4 regions of the Pannonibacter sp. genome follow, and region 3 is predicted to be linked to each of the others. Evidence: riboswitches for the same ligand, from Rfam matches in the RefSeq annotation. Region 3 holds a riboswitch; each other region holds the start of a gene.

Region 1 (5,604 bases), on a different contig from region 3:
TCGATCTTGCCTGCCTTGATGCCAGCGGCAATCTCGCCGGAGAGGTCAAACGTGCCAAACATCATGCTGCCAGCCTTGCCGGACTGCTCAAGCGCCGCCAGCGTCGGGTGGGCCGAGGTCGGACCAAGCGCCAGGATGGCGTTGGTGTCCGGATTGGTCTGCAGATAGGCCGAGACCTTGTTCTGGATTTCGGCCGGGTCCTGGCCCGCGTCAATCATCTGGTTGCCCAGCTCGACGCCAAGCGCAGCGGCAAAGCCCTGGCAGCGCTCAACCGAGGCCGGGTTGGTGATGTAGTGGTTGACGCAAAGAAACTTCTTTGCGCCGGCAGCGCCCAGACGCTCGCCGGCACCGAAACCGGCGTCATACTCCGGCTGACCCACATGGGTGAGTGCGCCGAGCTTCTTGGACTGCTCAACCGTGCCGGAGTTAATGGTGATGACCGGAATGCCGCGCGCGACGGCTTCGGTGATCGGACCAGAGAGAACGTCGTAGTCGGCAATGGTCACGATAATGCCATCCGGCCGCGAGGCAGCGGCCTGCTCGACGATACGGGCCATGTCAGCGAGGTCACCGGTCGGCGGGTTGCGGTACTCGACCGACACCTTCATCTGGTCGCCGGCAACGGCAATGGCGTTCTTGATCGTGTTCCACCAGCTGTCGCTGTCTGGAGCATGACTGATCAGGACAAACTTCTCGCCTTCTGCAGACGCAGGCGCGGCAAAGCCGGCAACAGCAAACACGGCCGCAGCAATGGCGGTCAGGGTCTTTCTCATGAATTCCTCCCAAAACGGTTCACCCGGCGGCTCCCTCCGTCCGGGCCGCGCGGCGTCTGGGCAAACCCACCGCCAATCGCGATGGAATATTCATTCTATTTTTCGATTCAATGCAACAACTTTTTTATGGCTCAATTCTACGTCCCGCACCAACAGCCACCGCCAGCGCGATGGCAAGCGACAGCGTGGCCGAGAGCGCACGGAAGGAACCGAAGTCCACTTCAGAGACGGAAAGCACCGTGGCATCAAGCTTTTGCAGCGGGCTCATCACCGTGTCGGTAATGGCAATGACCGGCAGATCAAGGCCCCGCGCCACCTCCGCCAGTTCCACTGTCTCCGCACTGTAGGGCGCAAAAGTGATCGCAATCAATGCATCCCCAGGCCGCAGCGCATGGCGGCGATCGAGCTTGCCAACAGCGTCATGCAGCAAAGCCGGCACGTTCATCTTCTCGAAGGCATAGGCGAGATATGCGGCCACCGGAAAGGTGCGGCGCAGGCCGATGATATGGACCATCTGTGCCTCACTGAGGAGTTTGACGGCGCGGTCCAAATTTCGGCTATCAACAGTATTTGCCAGATTTTCCAGAGACATACGCCCTGCATCAATGAATTCCGCGAGAAGCGCTGACGGGCTGCCAGCCCCGCTTTCACGCAGGTTCTTCAGCCGTGTCGCATAATCCGGCCAGCCTTGCGAATAAGCCTCGCGAAATAATCGCTGCATCTCCGTGTAACCGGAAAAGCCGAGGATCTTGCAAAAACGCATCAAGGCCGAGGGCTGCACTCCGGCCGCCTGCGCCATATCGGCAACCGTCGAAACGGCGATCCGATCCGTGTTGGCAGAGAGATACTCTGCACATTGCCGCAGCCGCTTGGGCAAGGTCTCCGACGCCTCGAGAAGGCGGGCATGGAAAGCCTCGATGGTCCGGGGAGCCTGTCGTTGCGACATCGCGATTCCTTGCAGGGCACTGTTCTCTCTTGACAAAACAAGATAGCCCCGCGATGACAGAATTGGAACAAAAATTCCATTTCACATCGGGAGGATGGTGAATGACCCTGGGGATAGGTCTGATCGGCACAGGCTTCATGGGCAAAGCCCATGCGCTTGCCTGGCGCAATGCCCGCGCGGTGCTGGGAACCATTCCCGACGTGCGCCTTGAACTGCTCTGCGACACGCCGGCCGACAAGGCGGCAAGCTTTGCCAGCCAGTTCGGTTTCGCCCGATGGGCAGATGACTGGCAAGCGCTGGTCAGCGATCCAAGAGTAGACATCGTTTCCATCACGACGCCGAACCGCTTCCACAAGGAAATGGCCCTGGCCGCGCTGGCCGCCGGCAAGCACGTCTGGTGCGAGAAGCCGATGGGCCTGACGCTGTCAGATGGCGAGGAGATGGCGGCGGCGGCAGCAGCCAGCGGCAAGACCACGATGGTCGGCTACAACTACATTCGCAATCCGGCCTTCCGCCACGCGCAGAAGCTGGTGGAGGCCGGGCGGATCGGCCGCCTCGTGCATGTTCGCGGCATCGTTGACGAAGACTATCAGGCCGATCCCGATCTCGCCTGGACCTGGCGCGCCCATCTCGACGAAGCCGGTCTCGGCACCCTTGGTGACCTCGGCTGTCATCTCGTCTCGATGCTGATGGGCCTCTGCGGCCCGATCGAAAGCCTTGTTGCCGACATGCAGACGGTCCACACCACCCGTCCCCTGGCCGACGGATCGGGTCGCGGCGCGGTCGAAAACGAGGACACGGCCACGGCTCTTCTGCGCTTTGCCAGCGGCGTGCATGGTTCCCTGTCCACCTCACGCTCCGCCTGGGGCCGCAAGAACCGTCTTGGCTTCGAGCTGCATGGCACGAAAGGCATGATCACCTTCGACCAGGAACGCATGAACGAGCTGCAGCTCTATGTGAACGAGGGACCGAAGGCCGAGCAGGGCTTCCGAACCATCCTGTCTGGCCCGGAGCACGGCGTCTATGGCGCGTTCTGCCCCGCTCCCGGCCATCAGGTCGGCTTCAATGACCTCAAGATCATCGAGGCGGCGGAATTTCTCACAGCCATCACAACCGGCACCCGGCCGCACCCGGATTTCGCGGCGGCGCTGGAATTCGAAAAGGTCATCCACGGCATCGCCGAAAGCGCACGCACGGGTCGTCGTATCCGCCTTGCCTGAGATCCTGCCCGCGTCGATCTCGTCGGGGCCGGCGCGGCGCAAACTGTCTGCTGCGTCCGGTGCTAACCGGTGTGCCGCGCGGCTTTGAGCCGAGCGGCGCGCCCGCCCCGTCGCCCCTGTGCAGCGGCGGCGGCCGTTGCCACCCGGGCCAAATCTGTCACCTGCACAAGCGCCGGGACCAGCACCGGGCCGAACCGCTTGCGTTCTGGCTCAGGCACGTCATGGCCTTGCTCCAGCCTTGCAACAGCTGGATACGCGCTCAGGGCAAAGCCGACGAGATCATCGATCCGCTCGCGCCCTTCCAGTCCGCCAAAGACATAGGCAAGCCCGTCTCGGACAGTGAAAGCCATCAGGCATCCGTCGTTGGATCCATCCGATTGCGGGCAGCCGCTGCGCACCCGTCCAGTCAGGTGCGTGTCTGCCAGATCAAAGGCTTCAGCCACATCACCGGCCAATGCAATCTGCCGCGCAAGCAGACGCGCCATGATGCAGGGACGTCCCGTTCGCCTGCACAGTGTCGAAAAACCATCGGCACTGCCAGGCGCGGATGTTGGTGATTGCGAGACGCTATCAGGATGAGAGGAAATGCAGTCCACCGTGTCGCCCTCCGCGAACGGACGCGGGGTGGTCGGGGCCGCAAAGCTGGATGCGGCCGGATCTGGGTCCGGAAACTGCGCGTGCCATCTTGCCTCCTGCCGGGGCACCCCGCCCGGGTTGGTTCAAGGGATGATGGCAGGTCTCCTGACTTGCGGGTCACAGCGCCCCTGTCCCTTCCCGGCCAGCCCGGCCAGTGGTTTCGACAGGTATGCTCTCCGCCTACAGTTGCGGGGGCAGTCCCGGATTTGGCTCGTTTCAACAACGGCGCCGCACCGGATTCCCTTTTCATCGTCCCGACGCCTTTGCACGTCGGAACGAACCATCGCCCTCACGCTAGTTCACGTCGAAGCGCAAGGCAACCGCTGCCAAAGGCGGATGCACAGCAGCCGTTGATCAGCGGAACAACAACACAGGCACCTTGCAGGCGCGCAGCATCTGGGTTGTCGTCGACCCGATCAGCAGCGTCCGGATCCGGGAATGGCCATAAGCCCCCATGACCAGGAGATCGACAGCCTCACGTTCGATGGCCTCGGCAATCACCGTCTCCGGGGCGCCGTCACGAACTTCGGCTGTCACGGTAAAGCCGGCGCCCTCAAGCTGTGCCTGTGCCCCGTCCAGTTTGCGCTTCAGCTCGACGCCCGGGCTGCCCGCCATCAGCAAGCGGGCCTCAAGCCCGGCCAGCAATGGACTGCGCGCCACATGATCCACCGCCTTCAGGCTGCTTGTGCCGCCATCGAAGGCAATCAGGAAACGCTTCAGCGGCTTGAAGGCCCGCGAGGCCACAAACAGCGGCTTGTGACTTGCCCGGGCGAGACGCTCGAGATTTGACCCCAGGTGCAGTTTGTTGAAGTCTGCCGCTTCGCCTCGCTTGCCGACGACGATCATCGCAGCTTCCGCTTCAAGGTCCGCGAGAGCCTCCACGACTTCGCCATGCCGCAGCCGTTCGCTCACGCTTACGCCACCTGCAGCGACGATACCCCTGGCATCTTCCAGCAGTGCCCGGCCCTGCTTCTGGGCCAGCTTTGCCCGTTCCTCGTCAAGCCGTGTGAGTTCGGTCAGCAGAGCCGTCCGCGCACCAAGCGCAATGGAACCGCTGAGATCGGCGCTTTCAGCGGCAGGACGGGTCAATACATGCACGAGTTCAACCGGCAGTGACAGGCGGCCGGCGATCCAGGCCGAGTGCTCGCAGACGCTGCGCCCGTAGACGGAGGCGTCCACCAGGGCAATGATCTTGTTACTCATCCTCGGATCTCCTTCAATGGGCCATCAGCTTGTCGAGCGCACCCGGCTTGTCATGCAAAGCCAGGCGGTCAACGATCGTTTCACTGGCCTCATTCAGACCGACAATCGTGACTTCAGCCCCTTCACGGCGGAACTTCAACACCACCATATCGAGGGCTGCCACGCTGGAAATGTCCCAGATATGCGCCCTCGACACGTCGATGACCACACGTTCCAAAACTTCCTTGAAGTTGAATGCCGCAGAGAAGTCTTCAACCGAGGCAAAGAACACCTGCCCCTCGACCACATATACCCGCTCACGCCCATCGGCGGACAGGTCTGACGTCACGCGGAAGATCTGGGAAATCTTCCAGGCAAAGAAGATGCCCGAAAGGAGAACCCCGACGAGCACACCAATGGCCAGATTGTGAGTATAGACAACGAAAAACACGGTTGCCAGCATGACAATGGACGAGCTTCTCGGATGATCGCGCAGGTTCTTGATCGATGACCAGCTGAACGTCCCGATGGACACCATGATCATGATCGCGACAAGCGCCGCCATCGGGATCTGGCTGACCCATTTACCGAGAACAACGATCAGGAACAGCAGGATGACGCCGGCAGCAAAGCTCGACAGGCGCCCGCGCCCACCGGATTTCACGTTGATCATCGACTGCCCGATCATGGCGCAACCGGCCATGCCGCCGAAGAAACCGGTGACGAAATTCGCAACGCCCTGGCCGACACATTCCTGATTGCGATCAGACGGCGTGTCCGTGAGATCATCAACAATCTGCTGCGTCATCAGGGATTCCAGCAGACCGACAGCGGCCACAGCAACTGA
Region 2 (5,604 bases), on a different contig from region 3:
GACCGGAGGTGAAGGGGGTATCCTCGCCGCTGTCATAGACGAAGACGCGCAAGGGATTGGACTTGTCGACCTTGGCGGTTGCCTCGGCCAGCTTTGCCTCGTAGCCGGCGACCAGCACCTTTGCCTTGTCCTCGACGCCGAAGATGCGGCCGAGGTTGATCAGGTCGTTGTACATGTCGGCCATGGAGATCTTCTCCTTCGGGCCGATGTGGATGCAGCTTTCGGTCAGTTCATAGACCTGGATGCCGAAGGGGGCGAGGGTTTCGGGCGTGACCTCGCCGCCGACCTTCATGCCGTAGTTCCAGCCGGCGAAATAGAAGTCGGCCTCGGCGCCGAGCAGCACTTCCTTGGTCGGGTATTTTTCGGACAGTTCGGGCAGTTCCTTGACGTCCTTGCGCATCTCCTCGTCCAGCGTCTTCCAGCCGGAGACGCCGGTGTAGCCGGCCATGCGGTCGGCGAGGCCAAGGACCAGCATCATCTCGGTGAGGTTGACGTCGTTGGAAATGGCGCGCTTCGGGGCGGCCTCGAAGGTCACGTCGCGGTTGCAGCTCTTCACGGTCACCGGATAGGCCGCGGCGGCCACGGTGGAGAGCAGGAAGGCGGCAAGAGCAAGTTTCAGACGCATGTCAGGGGGTCTCTCTGGTCAAAGGTGAAAGGAAAAGCGGGGGTGTTGCCCGCTGAGGTCGATCCGCGAGCGCACGGAAAAGGCGCCCGCGATGTGGGTTTCGGTGAAGACCTCGGCCGGGGTGCCCTCGGTGAGGACGCGGCCACCGGCGAGCAGCAGCACCCGGTCGGCGTATTCGGCGGCGAGGGTCAGGTCGTGCAGGGTGGTGATCACCGTGAGGCCAAGGCCTCGCAGCAGCGCCATCAGCTCGAGCTGGTGGCGGATGTCGAGGTGGTTGGTCGGCTCGTCGAGGATCAGCAGCTTGGGCGCCTGGGCCAGCGCCCGGGCCACCATCACGCGCTGGCGCTCACCGCCCGACAGGGTGCCGAAGGGGCGTTCGGCCAGGGGGTTGAGATGCAGGCGGCCAAGCGCATGGGCAATCGCATCGCGGTCGGCCGAGCCGGCCGCGCTGAGACCGCGCTGATGCGGCAGGCGCCCGAGCGCCACGATCTGGCGCACGGTCAGGGCAAAGTCCGTCGGCTGCTCCTGCAGCACGGCGGCGATCCGGCAGGCGACATCCCGGGCGCCCAGGCTCCAGATGTCGGTGCCTTCCAGCCGGACATGGCCAGCGCGGGGGCGATGGAAGCGATAGAGCAGCCGCAGCAGTGACGACTTGCCGGCTCCGTTGGCACCGCAGATCGCCAGCACCTCGCCCTGGTTGAGCGTCAGGCTGATGTCGGCCAGGAGGTCAGGCCGGCCGCGCGGTCCCCAGCAGAGGCCTTCCGCCTCGAAAAAGGGCGCGCTCATGTGCAGGCATCGGCATCCGGGGGCAGCACCCGGCCGGAGGCGGGAATGCGCGCAAGGGCGGTCCGTGCCAGCTTGCCGGGCCGCTCCGAGGCCTTGCACCAGCCGTCGGGCAGCTCCTCGTATTGGCGGGCAAAGCGGGCAATGTCCTCGGCATCGGCGAGGTCCATGTCACCGAAGAGCCAGGTGGTCTTGTCCTGCGACTGGAGGGCGATGGCGCAGGGGCGGCCGCAGGCGGCCATGCACTCGATGCCGCCGACGCGCCAGGCGGCATCGCCGGCCATCTGGGCCGAAAGCTCTGCCAGCAGGGCCTTGCCGGGACGGTCTTCACTGCCGCGCGGGCGGCAGGTCACGCAGACCACAAGCTCGTGCATTGCCTCGGTGGACAAGGTCCGCTCGCCGCCAACAATAGGGGAATGGGCCGTAACCGGCCGCTGAATGGTCACCGTTTTACTCCTTCCGGGGCACCCCGCCCGGTGGCTGTTGTGGGTCGGTGATGGCAGGTCTCCTGACTTGCGGGTCGTCGCCTTGCCCTGCCTTCCCATCCCGTGCCGGTTATGTGGCACATGGGACAGTGGCTGTCTGGGGTCGGCTCGCCGCCTACAGTTGCGGGGGCAGTCACGGACTTGGCGCCTGTTGGCTACACCGTACCGTGTTCCCTTTTCACCCGGCAAAGCGCTTGTTCGCCGGGAACCATCACGGCGAATGATCAGGGCAGGGGCGTGTGTTGTCAAGGCAATGCCACCGGGTTGGGACGAGACCACCCGGTGTTTATATGTAATGTAATTACGTTACAAGTGCGAGCTGCCTATCCGGCGTCCATCACGATGGAGAAATGCGGCGTGCCGGACCAGCGCAAAGTCCAGCTGGCACCGGGCCTCACGTTCTGGATGATCCCGGGATCGAAAGCGACGAAGCAGCGGCCGCCGGGCTGGCGCACGGAGGGATAAAGCAAGCCGCGATGTCCCTGACGGCGCAGATCGGCCGCCAGCGCCTGGCCAGTCGGATAGCCAGTTGAAGGATCCGCCGCCAGTGCCGGGTGATCCGGCGTGTTCGTCAGGTCCGGGAAGTCGCCGATGAAGTCGGCGAGGAGTTCCACATAGGCGGCCTCGTCATGGAAATGGCCGATATAGGAGAGTTCCCGCGTGCGGTGAAACCCAACCTCGGCAGCGGAAGTCATTGAATCATAGGCGCAGTACCACGCGCCGCGGTCGCCGCCGTTGAAGCGGTTGCCGGTCGGCCGCGTGTAGACAAAAGCGGCGTTGATATGGGTCTCACCATAGAGGGCGAGGTCGGCCTTGCGGCGGAGGAACGCCAGTTCCCGCCTGTCGATGCCGGGGCTGCCCTCCCGCTCGGCCTTCAGCCGCGCGTTGGTCAGGCCTTCCAACTCGGCCAGGATCTCCGCTTCCCGGTCGCTGTCGACAAGGCCGCGCAGCACGGGTGGCTTGTGGTGTGTCTTCGAGATCAGCCGGATCAGGGCGCGGTCGGCGATCGCGGTCAGCTTCACGCGCCACCTCGCAGGGCATCGAGATAGGTCCGGACGCTGAGGATTTTCGGCAGGCCGCCGTCGATCATTGCGTCGACCGGGCGCTGGCCGTCGAACTCCGGCCCGCTGTTGGGCAGTCTGATCCAGCGGTCGGCAAGATCCGGGCTGAAGTAAAGCTGCAGCGACTTGTAGATGCCGATGAGGGCACTGAGGCGCAACAACTGGTCGCGGGTCAGTTCGCCCCGGAAGCTCGCGGATTTGGCGCGTTTCCAGGAAGAGTCTGACATGTCACAGAGACCTGCGGCCTCGCGAACCGTCAACGACCAGGCGTCGGCGATGCGGCTGTAGGCCTTGAGGCCGACGGCCTGACGGTCGTCGACGGGCCGGGGCTTGAGAGCAGCTTCCATTTGGTCACCGTGCCAATGCGGTTCAATACGCTCAAGATAGATCATGTGGACCAAAATACAAGGTCATATGATCTGGATTACAGATCCCGAAGCACCTCGCTGGCCCGGACGGCGGCGGAGGCGCGGTTCTCGACGCCGAGTTTGACGTAGATCTGCTCGAGGTGCTTGTTCACCGTGCGTGGGCTGAGGCCGAGAATGTCGCCGATGTCCTTGTTGGACTTGCCGCGCGAGATCCAGGTCAGGACGTCCGCCTCGCGCGGGGTGAGACCGAAGCGCTGGCGCAGGGCGTCGGTCTGGCCGGGGTGGCTGGCGCTGGTTAGACGGAACAGGTGCTCGTCGGCAGTGATTGAACCGATGGGGGCGAACTCGAACTGGCCAGCGGCCCCAAGATCGAGCACCAGCGGGTCGGGCCGCCCCGTCGCCTGTCGGCTGGCGGCGGCGATCCAGCCGGCCAGACCGGCGCGAACGCGGTCCAACGCGGTTTCACCCGCAGCGCCGTTGCCCCGGTCCAGCGCTTCGAGAACCTGGCTGGTCTGCGGTGTCGACCACTTGATGCTGCCGTCTGCGCCGACGGCGATCAGGTGCCGGCCTGCGGCATCCAGCGCAATGCGGGCGCTCTGGACCTGGCGCGCATTGGCAAGGTGAACCCGGATGCGGGCCTGCAGCTCGTCGAGATTGATCGGCTTGGTGAGAAAGTCGACACCGCCGCTTTCCAGCGCATGAACCACATGCTCGGTCTCGCTGAGGCCGGTCATGAAGATCACCGGCACATGCTCCAGCCCGCGCCGGGCCTTGAGCAGGCGGCAGGTCTCGAAGCCGTCGGGTGCGGGCATCACCGCGTCCATCAGCACCATGTCCGGCGTGATGCGGTCGCAGATGGCCAGCGCGGCGGTGCCGGAGGTGGCGACCAGAACCGTGACGCCGGACGTCTCCAGTGCCTTCGTCAGGAAGCCGAGGGTCTCGGGGGAATCATCCACCACGAGGACGATGTCGCGCGAGGCGGCGGGGGAACCGACGGCGTCAGTCATGGGGGGCTGTGTCCTCAAGGATCTTGCGATAGCCGGCAAAGTCGAACTGTTCGATGCTTGTGCGAAGACGGGCGATGAGAGCGCCATCCGCGCCCGCGCCGTCCAACTCGCTGAGCTTGGCCTCGATGCCATGGACATAGCCGATGTCGCCGAGGCTGATCAGGTCGCGGATATGCCGCGATGACAGGGAGGGGGCTGCAAGCGGAGCCGTGTCGCGCTCGTCCGCCGCTGCAGGGGCTGGCGTGGCAAGGGCTGGAGCGGCGGCGGCGGCATCGCCCGCCCGGGTCCAGATCAGGCCAAGCAGGCGGCTGATCCGGTCCAGGAGCTGAGCGAGATCGACGGGTTTGGACAGGGCGTCGTCATGGGCTGGTTCGCCGGCCGGGCGCAGGGCCGTGTCACCGATGTTGGCCGAGAGCATGACGATCGGCGTGGTGAGGCCGCGCTGGCGCAAGAGGCTCGCCACCTGCCAGCCATTCATGCCGGGCATGGAGATGTCGACCAGCAGCAGGTCTGGCTTGGTGCGGAAGGCGACTTCGATGCCCTGCGGTCCGTCGGCGGCCAGTTCCACTTCAAAGCCAAGCGGGGCGAGGATTTCCACCATCAGCGCTCGGTGGTCGGCATTGTCATCGATGACGAGGATCCGGCGGCGCGGGCCGGAGTAGCCGGTGACGGGGCGCTCGGGCGAGACCAGCGGCTGCTGGTCGGCGAGGGCGGCCAGCATCAGCCGGACCTCGAAGGTGCTGCCCTCGCCGGGATGGCTCGTGACGGCCAGCGAGCCGCCGAGGGTCTGGGCCATCAGCTTGGTGATCGTCAGCCCCAGTCCCAGACCGGGCGTGCGGGCGACACTCTCGCCGCTGCCGCGTCCGAAGGGCTCGAAGATGCGGGTCATGTCGTCTTCGCTGATGCCGGTGCCGGTGTCGGAGATGCGGAAGGTGGCGACCTGCGACCGGTAGCCGACCTCCAGCGTGATGGTGCCGGAGTTGGTGAACTTCACTGCATTCGAGAGAAGGTTGACGAGGATCTGGCGCAGGCGCTTTTCATCGGTGCGCACCAGCGTCGGCAGGTTTGGTGCCTTGCGGAACTCGAAAGCAAGGCCGGCCGCCTGGGTCTGCAGGCGCACCATGGCGACGATCTGGTCGAGGAACTCGTGGATGTTGACCGTGGCCATGTCCACCTGCAGCCGGCCGGCCTCGATGCGGGAGATGTCCAGCAAGCCGTCGATCAGGCCGGAGAGGTGCTCGGCGCTGCGGCGGATGACACGGATCGAGGCCTTGC
Region 3 (5,604 bases):
TAGGCCTCGTCCACGTCGGACGTCATGCAGAGCGTGGAGAAGATCGAGGAATAGGAGCGCGCATGAACCGCTTCCATGAAGGAGATGTTCGACAGGACCGCTTCCTCGTGCTGGGTCACGGCATCCGCCATCAGCTTCACCGCTCCAACCCCGTTCTGGATGGTGTCCAGCAGGGTCAGGCCGGTGAAGACGCGGATGGTCAGGCGTTGTTCCTCCGACCGGAGCGTCGCCCAGGACGGAATGTCGTTGGACAGCGGCACCTTTTCCGGCAGCCAGAAATTCCCCGTCAGACGGTTCCAGACCTCGAGGTCCTTGTCGTCCTCAAGCCGGTTCCAGTTGATGGCGCGCACGCGGGAGGCGGGCTTGATATGCATGTTCATGGTGCCTTTTCCCCGGTTCACAGCGTGCAGGACACGCAGCCTTCGACCTGCGTGCCTTCCAGCGCCATCTGGCGCAGGCGGATGTAGTAGATGGTCTTGATGCCCTTCTTCCAGGCGTAGATCTGCGCCCGGTTGATGTCGCGCGTCGTCGCGGTGTCGCGGAAGAACAGGGTCAGGGACAGGCCCTGATCCACATGCTGCGTTGCCGCCGCATAGGTGTCGATGATCTTCTCCGGGCCGATTTCATAGGCATCCTGGTAATAGTCCAGGTTGTCATTGCTCATGTAGGCTGCCGGATAATAGACGCGGCCGATCTTGCCTTCCTTGCGGATCTCGATCTTCGACACGATCGGATGGATCGAGGAGGTCGAGTGATTGATGTAGGAGATCGATCCGGTCGGTGGCACGGCCTGGAGGTTCTGGTTATAGAGCCCGCCAGTCATCACGGCGGCCTTCAGCGCCCGCCAATCATCCTGGGTCGGGATAGGAATGCCGGGATCGGCAAAGAGCTGCGCCACCTTCGATGTCTTCGGCGTCCAGGCCTGATCCGTGTACTTGTCGAAATAGGCACCAGAAGCATATTTCGAGGCCTCAAAGCCCTTGAAGCTGCGCCCCTTTTCCACCGCGAGCCGGTTCGACGCCCGGATGGCGTGATAGGTCACCGTGTAGAAATAAATGTTGGTGAAGTCGACGCCTTCCTCGGAGCCGTAGTGGATGCGCTCGCGGGCGAGATAGCCGTGCAGGTTCATCTGGCCAAGGCCGATGGCGTGGCTGTCCTCGTTGCCCTTGGCGACCGACGGCACGGAGGCGATGTTGCTCATCTCCGACACGGCCGTCAGCGCACGGATCGAGGTCTCGATGGTCTTGCCGAAGTTGGCGCTGTCCATCGTCTTGGCGATGTTCAGCGAACCAAGGTTGCAGGAAATGTCCTTGCCGAGATGGGCATAGGACAGGTCCTCGTTGAAGCGGCTTTCCTCGCTGACCTGCAGGATTTCCGAGCACAGGTTGCTCATCGAGATACGTCCGGCGATCGGGTTGGCCCGGTTCACCGTGTCCTCGAACATCAGGTAGGGATAGCCGCTCTCGAACTGGATCTCGGCTATGATCTGGAAGAACTCGCGCGCCTTGATCTTGGACTTGCGGATCCGCTTGTCCTCCACCATCTCGCGGTACTTTTCCGTCACCGATATCTCGGTGAAGGGAACGCCATAGACCCGCTCGATGTCATGCGGCGAGAACAGGTACATGTCCTCGTTGTTCTTCGCGAGTTCGAACGTGATGTCCGGCACGACAACGCCGAGCGACAGCGTCTTGATGCGGATCTTCTCGTCCGCGTTCTCCCGCTTGGTGTCGAGGAACCGCAGGATGTCCGGGTGGTGCGCGTTGAGATAGACCGCGCCGGCGCCCTGGCGTGCGCCAAGCTGGTTGGCATAGGAGAAGCTGTCTTCCAGCAGTTTCATCACCGGGATGACGCCGGACGACTGGTTCTCGATCTGCTTGATCGGCGCACCGGCCTCACGAATGTTGGTCAGGCTGAGGGCGACGCCGCCGCCGCGCTTGGACAGCTGCAGGGCGGAGTTGATCGACCGGCCGATGGACTCCATGTTGTCCTCGACCCTGAGCAGGAAGCAGGACACCAGTTCGCCGCGCTGCTTCTTGCCGGCGTTGAGGAAAGTCGGCGTCGCCGGCTGGAAGCGGCCGGAAATGATCTCGTCCATCAGATCACGGGCCAGCTGCTCGTCGCCGCGCGCCAGCGTCAGCGCCACCATGCAGACACGGTCCTCGTAGCGCTCCAGGTAGCGCTTCCCGTCGAAGGTCTTCAGCGTGTAGCTGGTGTAATATTTGAACGCGCCGAGGAAGGTCGGGAAGCGGAACTTCCTGTCATAGGCAGCATCGAAAAGGTCGCGGACGAACGCGAAGGAATACTGCGCCAGAACCTCGGGCTCGTAGTATCCTTCGGTCACCAGATAATCGAGCTTCTCCTTGAGGTTGTGGAAGAAGACGGTGTTCTGGTTCACATGGGTGAGGAAATACTGCCGCGCCGCTTCCCGGTCCTTGTCGAGCTGGATCCGGCCGTTCGCATCATAGAGGTTCAGCATCGCGTTGAGCGCGTGATAGTCCAGCTCCTCGACGGGCCGGCCCTTGCGGTCGGCCGTGAGGGGCTGCGCGGCTGCGTCATCCGCTTCCAAGAGTGAGGGCGTGTCTAGCATGTCCAAAACCGTTCCAGTCCCTGGCTGACATTCGCGACATCCTCCGCCGTGCCGAGCAGCTCGAAGCGGTAGAGGAACGGCACCTGGCATTTGGCCGCGATGATGTCGCCGGCGAGCCCGTAGGCCGCGCCGAAATTGGTGTTTCCCGCGGCGATGACGCCGCGGATCAGTGCGCGGTTCCGCTCGTCATTGAGAAAGCGGATCACGGGCTTGGGCACAGCTCCCTTGGACGTACCACCGCCATAGGTTGGGGTGACCAGCACGAAGGGCCGGGTCGCAAGCGGAGCCGGTGCGGCGGCATCCACCGGCAGGCGCAGCGCGTCCTGGCCAAGCTTTTCGACAAAGCGGCGCGTATTTTCCGAGGTGCTGGAGAAATAGACGAGCCCGCTCATCGCTGTGCCTCAGGCAAGTCCGCCGATCAGGTCGGGACGGAACCCGGCCCAGTGCTGTTCCCCGGCGATCACCACCGGAACCTGGCGGTAGCCGAGGCCCGTGACGAGGTCATAGGCCTCCGCGTCTTCGGAAATGTCGACCAGGGTGTAGGTGATGCCCTGGCGCTCCAGCGCACGGGTGGTGGCGTTGCACTGGACGCAGGCGGGCTTGCTGTAGACGGTGACGGTCATGACATGGCTTTCGAAAGGCAAGCCGACAGGGTGCAGCACGGCGTCCGCAGTCGGCTTTGATAGGGAATTGGGATCAGGCAGCCTGAGGCAGGCAGCCCGGGTCACGCATTGCGGCTTGGCCGCCCAGGCGGAAACTGGAACATCGAACTGATCAACATGACTTCACCCCGAAGCACAATTGCAGGGAACCGGGGAAGCAGGCGGCCGGCGTGAGCCGGACGCGCCAGACATGCCCCCTACCGGTCACCCCGCCGGTGGACGTTTCGCTCAAGGCAGGTCTCCTGGCTCACGGGTCATCACGCTGTACCCAGCCTTCCCGGCTTCTTGAGGAAGCCAGTGGCGCGGTTCGGGTATACGCTCGCCGTTCACAGTTGCGGGGGCAGCTGCGGCTTGGCAAGGCTTTGCAGCCCCGCGTTCCGCATTCCCATCTTAGCCGTCGATCCACTCGAATCGACGGAACCTTGAACGCTACATATAGTAGTTCAAATCCGCTTAGCGTCAATAGGTGCTAAAGGTATGGCGTGTAGGAGGCACTGAGCAGGAGCGCTGAACCAATCAGCAGGCTCATTCAACCTGATAGCCGCCAATCAGTTGCCGCAGCCCAAGAAGGCAGCCGGCGCTGATGGCCAGGAGCGTGACAGGCCCGGACCAGGACAGGGTGGCGAACGCGGTGACGCCCTGTCCGACGGAGCAGCCCATGGCAACAACACCGCCGACGCCCATCAGCATGGCTCCGACAATGGCGCGGCCCAGTTCGCGGGGATCTTCACACGCCTCCCACTGGAACAGGCCCCGCACCATTGAGCCAATAAATCCGCCAAGGATCACGCCCACAACGATACCGACCGAGAAGGAGATTCCGCCTGCCGTGGATGTCATGAGGAACAGCAGCGCCCTGCCCACCGGAGCGGTGAAGGACGGACCTTCGACGTCGATTGCACCAAGGCTAGTGTCTGAGAGCCAGGAAGTTCCCGCAAGGCAACCGGCGACAGCAAGACCGGCTGCAATGCCCCAGAACAGCATATGCGGTTCGCGGCGCAAAGGGCCGTAGGACAAGCCCCAGAAACCGAGGCCGCTGGCAATGACGGAAATGACCAGCGCGGGCGGCAGACCGGCATGGGTTTGCAGGTCGTGCAGTATGCCTTGAGGGCCGAGGGCGTCTTCCTGCGGAAACAACGCGATGCGCAGGGGCGCCAGCGGACCCGATAGGGTGACGTAGGCGGCAATGGCGATGACCACGACAATGACCAGGGCGCGAATGTCGCCGCCACCCATCCGGGTGAGGGCGCCAAAACCGCAATTGCCGGACATGGCCATGCCATAGCCGAACATCAGACCGCCGACGATCGAGGCTACCGGGTTCCAGACCAGCTCGTGGTAGAATGTCATCTCAAGATGGACGTAGCCGGCGAGGGCAGCGAATTGCGTTGCCAGAACAGCGACGCCGAGAACGATTCCCCACAGCCGAAGCTTGCGCGCATCCTTGCCGTAGACGGCCATCTCGAGTGCAGAAACCGTACAGAAATTTCCGAGCCGCCCGGCAAGTCCCAGCACGGTTCCGCCGGCCAGGCCAATCAGGGCTGCGAGGAGGCCATAAGGCATGGCATCCATGTTGTTCTCCTCCCGTCCAGTCGCGCATCGGCCCAGTGGGTAACCGGTTCTCCGGCAGGTCTCAGGCCTGCCTGCCGAACAGTTTCGCGAGGACTTCGATCATCGCGCCGACCCGAGGGTCCAGCAGCGAGTAGTAGATCGTTTGTCCGTCGCGCCGCGCACTTACCATCCCCTCGAGCCGGAGGCGTGCGAGTTGCTGGCTGACGACAGCCTGACGCGATGACAGCAGGTTTTCAAGCTCGGTGACACTCTTGGGGCCACTTGAAAGATGGGCGAGTATGGTCAGGCGTCCATCGTGGCCCATCGCCTTCAGAAAGGCAGCAGCCTCGTTCGACTGCTCGACCAGTCCGGAAAGTTCGGATGACGGCGACCGGCCATCAATGTTTTCCTCGACTGCGGACACGTGGCGACCCCGATGCTTGAGCGCCCTAGATAAAACGTCAGCTTCGCACCTGCAACGCAAACCCCGCAGTTTCCCTGTAGAAGTTTTGGTTGCTGCGGCTTGCCGGCCGCTAGTGTTATGGCACCTTCGCCTTTTCGATCAGTTCTGCCAGCATCGGCCAGAAGAAATCTTCGCCAGGGTATCCTTCGATCCGTCCCATCTCCTGCCCGCCGCGAACAAGGACGAAAGTCGGAGTGAAAGCAGGCCGTGAGGCGAGGTGAATACCCTCAGGCAGGGGAGATTGCAGTTGCAGAAGGCGCAGCGGGGCAGCTTTGCCCTCATCGGTGAGTGCGAATTTCGGTCCGATCTCTTCATGCCAGCGCAGGCAGTAAACGCAG
Region 4 (5,604 bases), on a different contig from region 3:
CCGTAGACCTCCTCGTAGTTCTGGTCTAAGGCGTTCTCGACCCGGCCGTAGAGCGTGAAGTTGTCGTTGAGCTTATAGTCGGCGCCGAGGTTGACGAGGACATAGTCGTCAAGCTTTACGCGTGTCCGCGGCGTGGCGTTCACCCACTCGCTGTCCATCTGTTGCCCGTTGTAGACGGCGTCCACGAACGCGGAGGCCCGGCCGTCGAGGAACGTGTACTGCAGCCCCGCAGAGCCGCTGTGCATCGGCCGGCGCACTTCCTTCTGGCCGTTCGGCTCGCGGGCGTCGAGATAGGTGTAGGACGCGCGACCGGTGAGCCCGTCGAGGATCTCCGCACTGGCCGAGATTTCGACGCCCTGGCGCTTGCTGGTTCCTTGGAGGTTGTAGGGTGTCGAAGCGAAGCCGGGAAGGTACCGCGTCTGGATCTCGTCCGTCAGCCGTTCGCGGAAATAGGTTACGTCGACGGTCAGCCGCTCGTCGAGGAACTTCTGTTCAATGCCGATATCCCAGCCGAAGTTCTCTTCCGGCGTCAGGTTCGGATTGCCGACGAAGCGGGAGGGCTGGAAGCCGAACTGCTCATAAAAGGTCGGATTGGTAACTCCGGTGCCGATCGAGGCGTGCAGCCGGGTGCCGGTCTCCTGATGCAGATAGGCCGCGCTGGCATTGTAGGTAAGGGTGTCCTTGAACTTCTCGTTCCGGTCATAGCGCAAGGCGCCGGACAGGAAGATCCGCTCCATCAGTTCCAGCCGGTATTCCCCGACATAGCCGGACAGGTCGCGCTGCTGCCGGCGGCCCTGGTCAGGACTGCCCGGATAGGCGTTCTTGTAGCTTTCCCGCTCCCACTCGATGGCACCGGTCAGGCTGTGGGCTGCCTGAAGAAAGCTCTCGGTCTGGAAGGCAAGCGTGCCCTGGTAGCTGAGGTGCAGGCGATTGTCGTCATTGCCGTTGCGGTTGTTCGAATTGAGGCCGCGCCGATGCAGGTCGGTGTATTCAACCCTGGCCCGCTGCACGAACAGGTCATCGAACAGGGACCATGTCAGCCCCGCGCCACCATAGACCTCCCGTGTCTTGTTGTGGCTGTAGGTGTCGATCACCTGGCCCTGCGTCGGGCGGTCCGGATAGGCGAAGTCCTGGTCGTCGGTGTCCGACTTGCGGTTGACGAAGCGCAGGTTGGCGTCAAGCACCAGAGTGTCGGTCAGGTCGGCCCGGACCTTGCCGTTCAAGGTCATGTTGCGGTCGCCGTCCTTCTCCTTGCCGTAGTCGGAGATATTGAAGCCATCGGTCCGGCGTAGCGCCGCCGAGAAGGCCCCGTCGATGCGGTCATTGCCGCCCTGGACCAGCAGGTCGGTCAAGACCGTCTTGTCGGTACCGACCTCGCTGCGCCCGGTGACCCGGTAGCCGTTGCGCAGGCCACCCTTGGTGATGATGTGGATCACTCCCGAAGCGGCATTCGAACCGTAGAGCGCACCCTGCGGCCCGCGCAGGACCTCGATCCGGTCGATGTCGGCGACCTGCATGCTGCCAAAATCGAATTCACCGGAAGAGGCTGAGGCGACCTCTACTCCGTCGATGAGCACCAGCACATGGTTGGATTCTGATCCACGCAGGCGGATCTGGGTGAGGCCGCCGAAGGATCCCGTACGGGAAACAGCGACGCCGGGCACCTGGCGCAGCGCATCGGCGACATAGCGGACCTGCGACTTTTCGAGGCTCGCGCCGGTGATCACGGTCGAGGCACGCCCGACCTTTTCCGCCGCAAGTGGCGTGCGGCCAGCGCTGATGACGATCGTGTCCAGTTGTTCCGGTTCGGATGCGGCTGGTGCGGCAAGGGGGAGAGACAGGGCAGGAACAAGACCGCCGGCCAGAAGGCACGGCAGGGCAATGCCGGTGGTGAACCGGTTCTTCATGACAAACACCCGCGTTTGGCGGCGGGCGAGGCCCGCGCCAGCATAAGACGACGCACCGCCTTGCAAGCGGACGCGGTTCAGCGCCCGCCGGAAAGACGGCAAGGTTTGGGTGTCACCTCAACGGGAAACCGCGCCTCGACACACCCCGTATCGAAGGCCGGGTGACTGAGCGCGGCAGGTCTCCTGGCTCACGGGTCGCCGTGTGTGTCCGCCTTCCCGGGATCGGGCCTTGGGCCTCCCAGTGGCATGAGTGGACACGCACTCTCCGTTCACAGTTGCGGGGGCAGCCACGGTTTCGGTCCCTGTTGGGTACGCCTCACCGTGTTCCCTTTTCATCCGTCCACCGACGGAACCACGTTCGCAGCGCAACATGCAGGTCGCTTGTGCCGCCTGTCAAGGTTGCACGCGGCGGGTCCCCCTAAAGAATGGGACGCAAGGCCTATTAATACTTGATTTTAAAACTCATAAATTTTAGACAAGACCTCGAAAGGGGCGTTAGCCAACAGCCAGGCCCGCAGTTACATGAGAGAGCAAGATCATGCGCATTGCAGGCGTTCTGCTGCTTGGCCTTCTGGCCACGGCGGCCCAGGCTGAACCGATTGTCATCACCGATCATGAAGGCCGCACGGTGGAGCTTGCGGCGCCAGCTGGCCGCATCGCCTCCATTCCGATCCCGATGGCCTCGACCTTGATCGCCATTGACGGCGCGACCTCGAAGCTGGTCGGCATGAACCCGACCGCCAAGTCGGCCATCGTTGAAGGGATCCTCGGCACGATCTTCCCCGAGGCCAAGGACATTCCGTCCGACATCACCGCGCCGAACTTCATTCCGAACGTTGAGGAACTCGCCGCCACGCGGCCTGACCTCGTCATCCAGTGGGCAGGGCGTGGCAAGGACTATGTCGATCCGATCACCAATGCCGGCCTCACCGCGATGCTGATCTCCTATGGCACCGAGGCCAAGACACGGGAATACATGTCGATGGCCGCAACGGCGATGGGCAAACCGGAGCGGATCGCTGAGTTGATCGAGTGGCGCTCCAGGGTTGAGGCCGATCTTGCCGCAAAGTCCAAGGCAATTCCGGCCGACAAGAAGCCGAAGGTGCTCTACCTGCTGCGAGCACAGGAAGGCCTGACCGCGTCGGGCACCAAGGGCAACTACAATGCCTGGTACATCGAGCTGGCCGGTGGCCAGAACGCATCGGCGACTGTCGAGGGCAATGGCGTTACCATCAGCCCGGAGCAGATTGCCGAGTGGAACCCGGACGTGATCCTGCTCAACAGCTTCGAGGCCAAGCTCGGGTTGGAGCGGATTGCCAATGACCCGATCCTGTCGCTGACCAAGGCGGCCCAGTCGGGCAGCGTCTACAAGCTGCCGCTTGGCGGCTACCGCTGGGATCCACCGAGCCAGGAGAGCCCGCTGACCTGGATGTGGCTCGCCAACCTGCTGCACCCGGATGTCTTCTCCTATGACCTGCGCGCCGAGATGAAGACCGCCTACAAGCTGCTTTACGGCCATGACCTTACGGACGACGAAATTGACGGCATCCTGTGGATGGACATGCAGGGTGGACAGACCAACTATTCCGCCTTTGCGCGCAAGGGATGACTGTCGCTCTTGACCACAAGGCGCTGCCTGCCGCTTCCATGCGGCGGGCAGGGATTTTTTCGGCGCTGGTGCTGCTGCTGCTTGCTGCCATGATCCACGCCATTTCTGCCGGGCGCTTTTCCGTTGCACCTATGGAGATCCTGGCGATCCTGTCCCGCGCTGCGGTCGATGGCGTTGGCACAGAGATGGCCGACCGGATCGTGGCTCTGGTGCGTCTGCCCCGCGTGCTGCTGGCAGCTTTGAGCGGGGCAGCCTTGGCCGTCGGCGGCGCAGCTCTGCAAGGCGTCTTCCGCAATCCCCTCGTCAGCCCGCAGGTGCTCGGCATCAGCCAGGGCGCCGCCTTTGGCGGAGCGCTCGCCATCCTGATCGGAATTTCCGGCGTGATGCTCCTTGGCATGGCCTTTGCGGGAGGGCTTGCGGCGCTGGTCATGGTCGGCTTGCTGGCGCGCATCGATGGCCGCACCGAGGTCATTACCGTCATTCTGTCCGGCATGGTCATCGGCGCCCTGTTTGCGGCATTGGTCTCCATCGTCCAGTTCGTGGCCGATCCGAACACCTCCCTGCCGGCCATCGTCTACTGGCTGATGGGATCCTTCTCCACCGCCACCTGGGCCCGGCTCAGCCTTGCCGTGCCCGGCTTGACGCTCGGTCTCTTCGTCGTCTGGCTGTTGCGCTATCGCATCAACCTTCTGGCGCTTGAGGAGCAGGAAGCGCGCAGCCTCGGGGTTCGCCCGGACAAGGAGCGCTGGCTTGTGTTCATCGCCATCGCGCTGATGACAGGAACATCCGTCGCCGTCGCCGGCATTGTCGGCTGGATCGGTCTGGTCGTCCCGCATGCCGCACGCATCATCGTTGGCGAGGATCACCGCGTGCTCATTCCCGCTTCGGCGCTTCTGGGGGCGGCCTATCTCGTCTTCGTCGATACGCTCGCGCGCTCGCTCACCAGTGCGGAAATACCCTTGGGCGTGCTGACTGCGCTGATTGGTGCGCCGGTCTTCGCCTTGCTCCTTCGCCGCCATTTCAGACAGGTGAACCGGCCATGATCGGATTGGACAACGCCGCCGTCGTATTTTCGGGGCGCACGCTCTTCCAGCGCATGTCCTTTACCGTGGACACCGGCCGCACCTTGGCCGTGCTCGGACCCAATGGGCGGGGCAAGACCACATTGATCCGCGCGCTGCTGGGGCTTCAGGTGCTCGCCGAAGGACGCCGTACCGCTCCCGATGTCACGGGCTATGTACCGCAGCACGGGGCCAGCCAGTCGCGGCTGACAGGTCTTGATGTCGTGGTGATGGGCCGTGCTGCCCGTATCGGCCTGTTCGGCCAACCCGGACGGGATGACATTGCCGCGGCTGAAAGCGCCCTGCGCGAGGTCGGTGCCGGTGAACTGGCCGGCTTGCGCTATGACCGCCTGTCCGGCGGCCAGCGTCAGCTCGTGCTGATCGCCCGGGCTCTTGCCACCGGCTCGCCGGCGCTTGTGCTGGACGAGCCGACTTCGGCACTGGACCTTGGCAACCAGTCCCGCACGCTGGACCTGTTGGCGCGTCTTCGTGATCGTCGCGACCGGGCAATTCTCTTCACAACGCATGATCCCAATCATGCGCTGGCGGCTGCCGATGACGTCCTCCTGATGCTGCCGGGCGGCGAGGAGCGGCATGGGCCGCTTGCCGAGATGATCACGCCCGACCTGATGCAGCGGCTCTACGGTGTGGAGATGCACTGGGTGACGCTGCCAACCGGCCGCAAGGCCATCGTGCCGGCCTTTGCCGGGAGTGCTGCGGCATGACTGTTCTGGTGCTCAACTCCGGCTTCGCCGAGCCTTCCGCCACGGTCCGCGCGCATCCCGCCGCCCGTATCGTGTCTCAGGCGTCGCTCTGTGGCCAAGACCTTGCTGCGGCAACAGGTTTCGTGACCGGCAATCTCCTGGACCAGGATGCACTCCTCGTCCTCAAGCCCGATCTGGAAGCCTTTCTGGATCGGGGCGGGAGGTGGTTCTTCAACGGGCACATTGTCCGTCCGCTGCTGGACGGGCTCGGCATCTATCAGCCGATGACCGCGCCAAAGCGGGCGGATTTCACCCTGCACCGG

The links. A riboswitch is a leader RNA that binds a small molecule or an ion and turns the genes downstream of it on or off. The one in region 3 is predicted to bind cobalamin.
Region 1: it holds a riboswitch for cobalamin, as region 3 does, so the genes downstream of both, ACTIFE_RS11490 (hypothetical protein) here and nrdH (glutaredoxin-like protein NrdH) in region 3, are expected to answer to the same signal.
Region 2: it holds a riboswitch for cobalamin, as region 3 does, so the genes downstream of both, ACTIFE_RS12910 (DUF1636 family protein) here and nrdH (glutaredoxin-like protein NrdH) in region 3, are expected to answer to the same signal.
Region 4: it holds a riboswitch for cobalamin, as region 3 does, so the genes downstream of both, ACTIFE_RS15310 (TonB-dependent receptor plug domain-containing protein) here and nrdH (glutaredoxin-like protein NrdH) in region 3, are expected to answer to the same signal.

The regions. Positions count from the first base shown of each region.
Region 1 is NZ_JBHYDX010000014.1:52,662-58,265, forward strand. It holds gene ACTIFE_RS11475 (sugar ABC transporter substrate-binding protein) at 1-773, opposite strand, end outside; gene ACTIFE_RS11480 (MurR/RpiR family transcriptional regulator) at 898-1,719, opposite strand; gene ACTIFE_RS11485 (Gfo/Idh/MocA family protein) at 1,821-2,939, shown strand; gene ACTIFE_RS11490 (hypothetical protein) at 3,002-3,424, opposite strand; cobalamin riboswitch at 3,654-3,875, opposite strand; gene ACTIFE_RS11495 (universal stress protein) at 3,930-4,778, opposite strand; gene ACTIFE_RS11500 (SulP family inorganic anion transporter) at 4,792-5,604, opposite strand, start outside.
Region 2 is NZ_JBHYDX010000016.1:113,749-119,352, forward strand. It holds gene ACTIFE_RS12900 (ABC transporter substrate-binding protein) at 1-625, opposite strand, end outside; gene ACTIFE_RS12905 (ABC transporter ATP-binding protein) at 644-1,411, opposite strand; gene ACTIFE_RS12910 (DUF1636 family protein) at 1,408-1,854, opposite strand; cobalamin riboswitch at 1,890-2,121, opposite strand; gene ACTIFE_RS12915 (RES family NAD+ phosphorylase) at 2,217-2,915, opposite strand; gene ACTIFE_RS12920 (MbcA/ParS/Xre antitoxin family protein) at 2,912-3,301, opposite strand; gene ACTIFE_RS12925 (response regulator) at 3,379-4,329, opposite strand; gene ACTIFE_RS12930 (hybrid sensor histidine kinase/response regulator) at 4,322-5,604, opposite strand, start outside.
Region 3 is NZ_JBHYDX010000021.1:5,883-11,486, forward strand. It holds gene nrdF (class 1b ribonucleoside-diphosphate reductase subunit beta) at 1-380, opposite strand, end outside; gene nrdE (class 1b ribonucleoside-diphosphate reductase subunit alpha) at 398-2,590, opposite strand; gene nrdI (class Ib ribonucleoside-diphosphate reductase assembly flavoprotein NrdI) at 2,584-2,982, opposite strand; gene nrdH (glutaredoxin-like protein NrdH) at 2,992-3,213, opposite strand; cobalamin riboswitch at 3,468-3,692, opposite strand; gene ACTIFE_RS14890 (YeeE/YedE family protein) at 3,778-4,824, opposite strand; gene ACTIFE_RS14895 (ArsR/SmtB family transcription factor) at 4,886-5,227, opposite strand; gene ACTIFE_RS14900 (hypothetical protein) at 5,343-5,604, opposite strand, start outside.
Region 4 is NZ_JBHYDX010000022.1:14,013-19,616, reverse strand. It holds gene ACTIFE_RS15310 (TonB-dependent receptor plug domain-containing protein) at 1-1,907, opposite strand, end outside; cobalamin riboswitch at 2,064-2,279, opposite strand; gene ACTIFE_RS15305 (ABC transporter substrate-binding protein) at 2,446-3,516, shown strand; gene ACTIFE_RS15300 (FecCD family ABC transporter permease) at 3,513-4,559, shown strand; gene ACTIFE_RS15295 (ABC transporter ATP-binding protein) at 4,556-5,302, shown strand; gene ACTIFE_RS15290 (hypothetical protein) at 5,299-5,604, shown strand, end outside.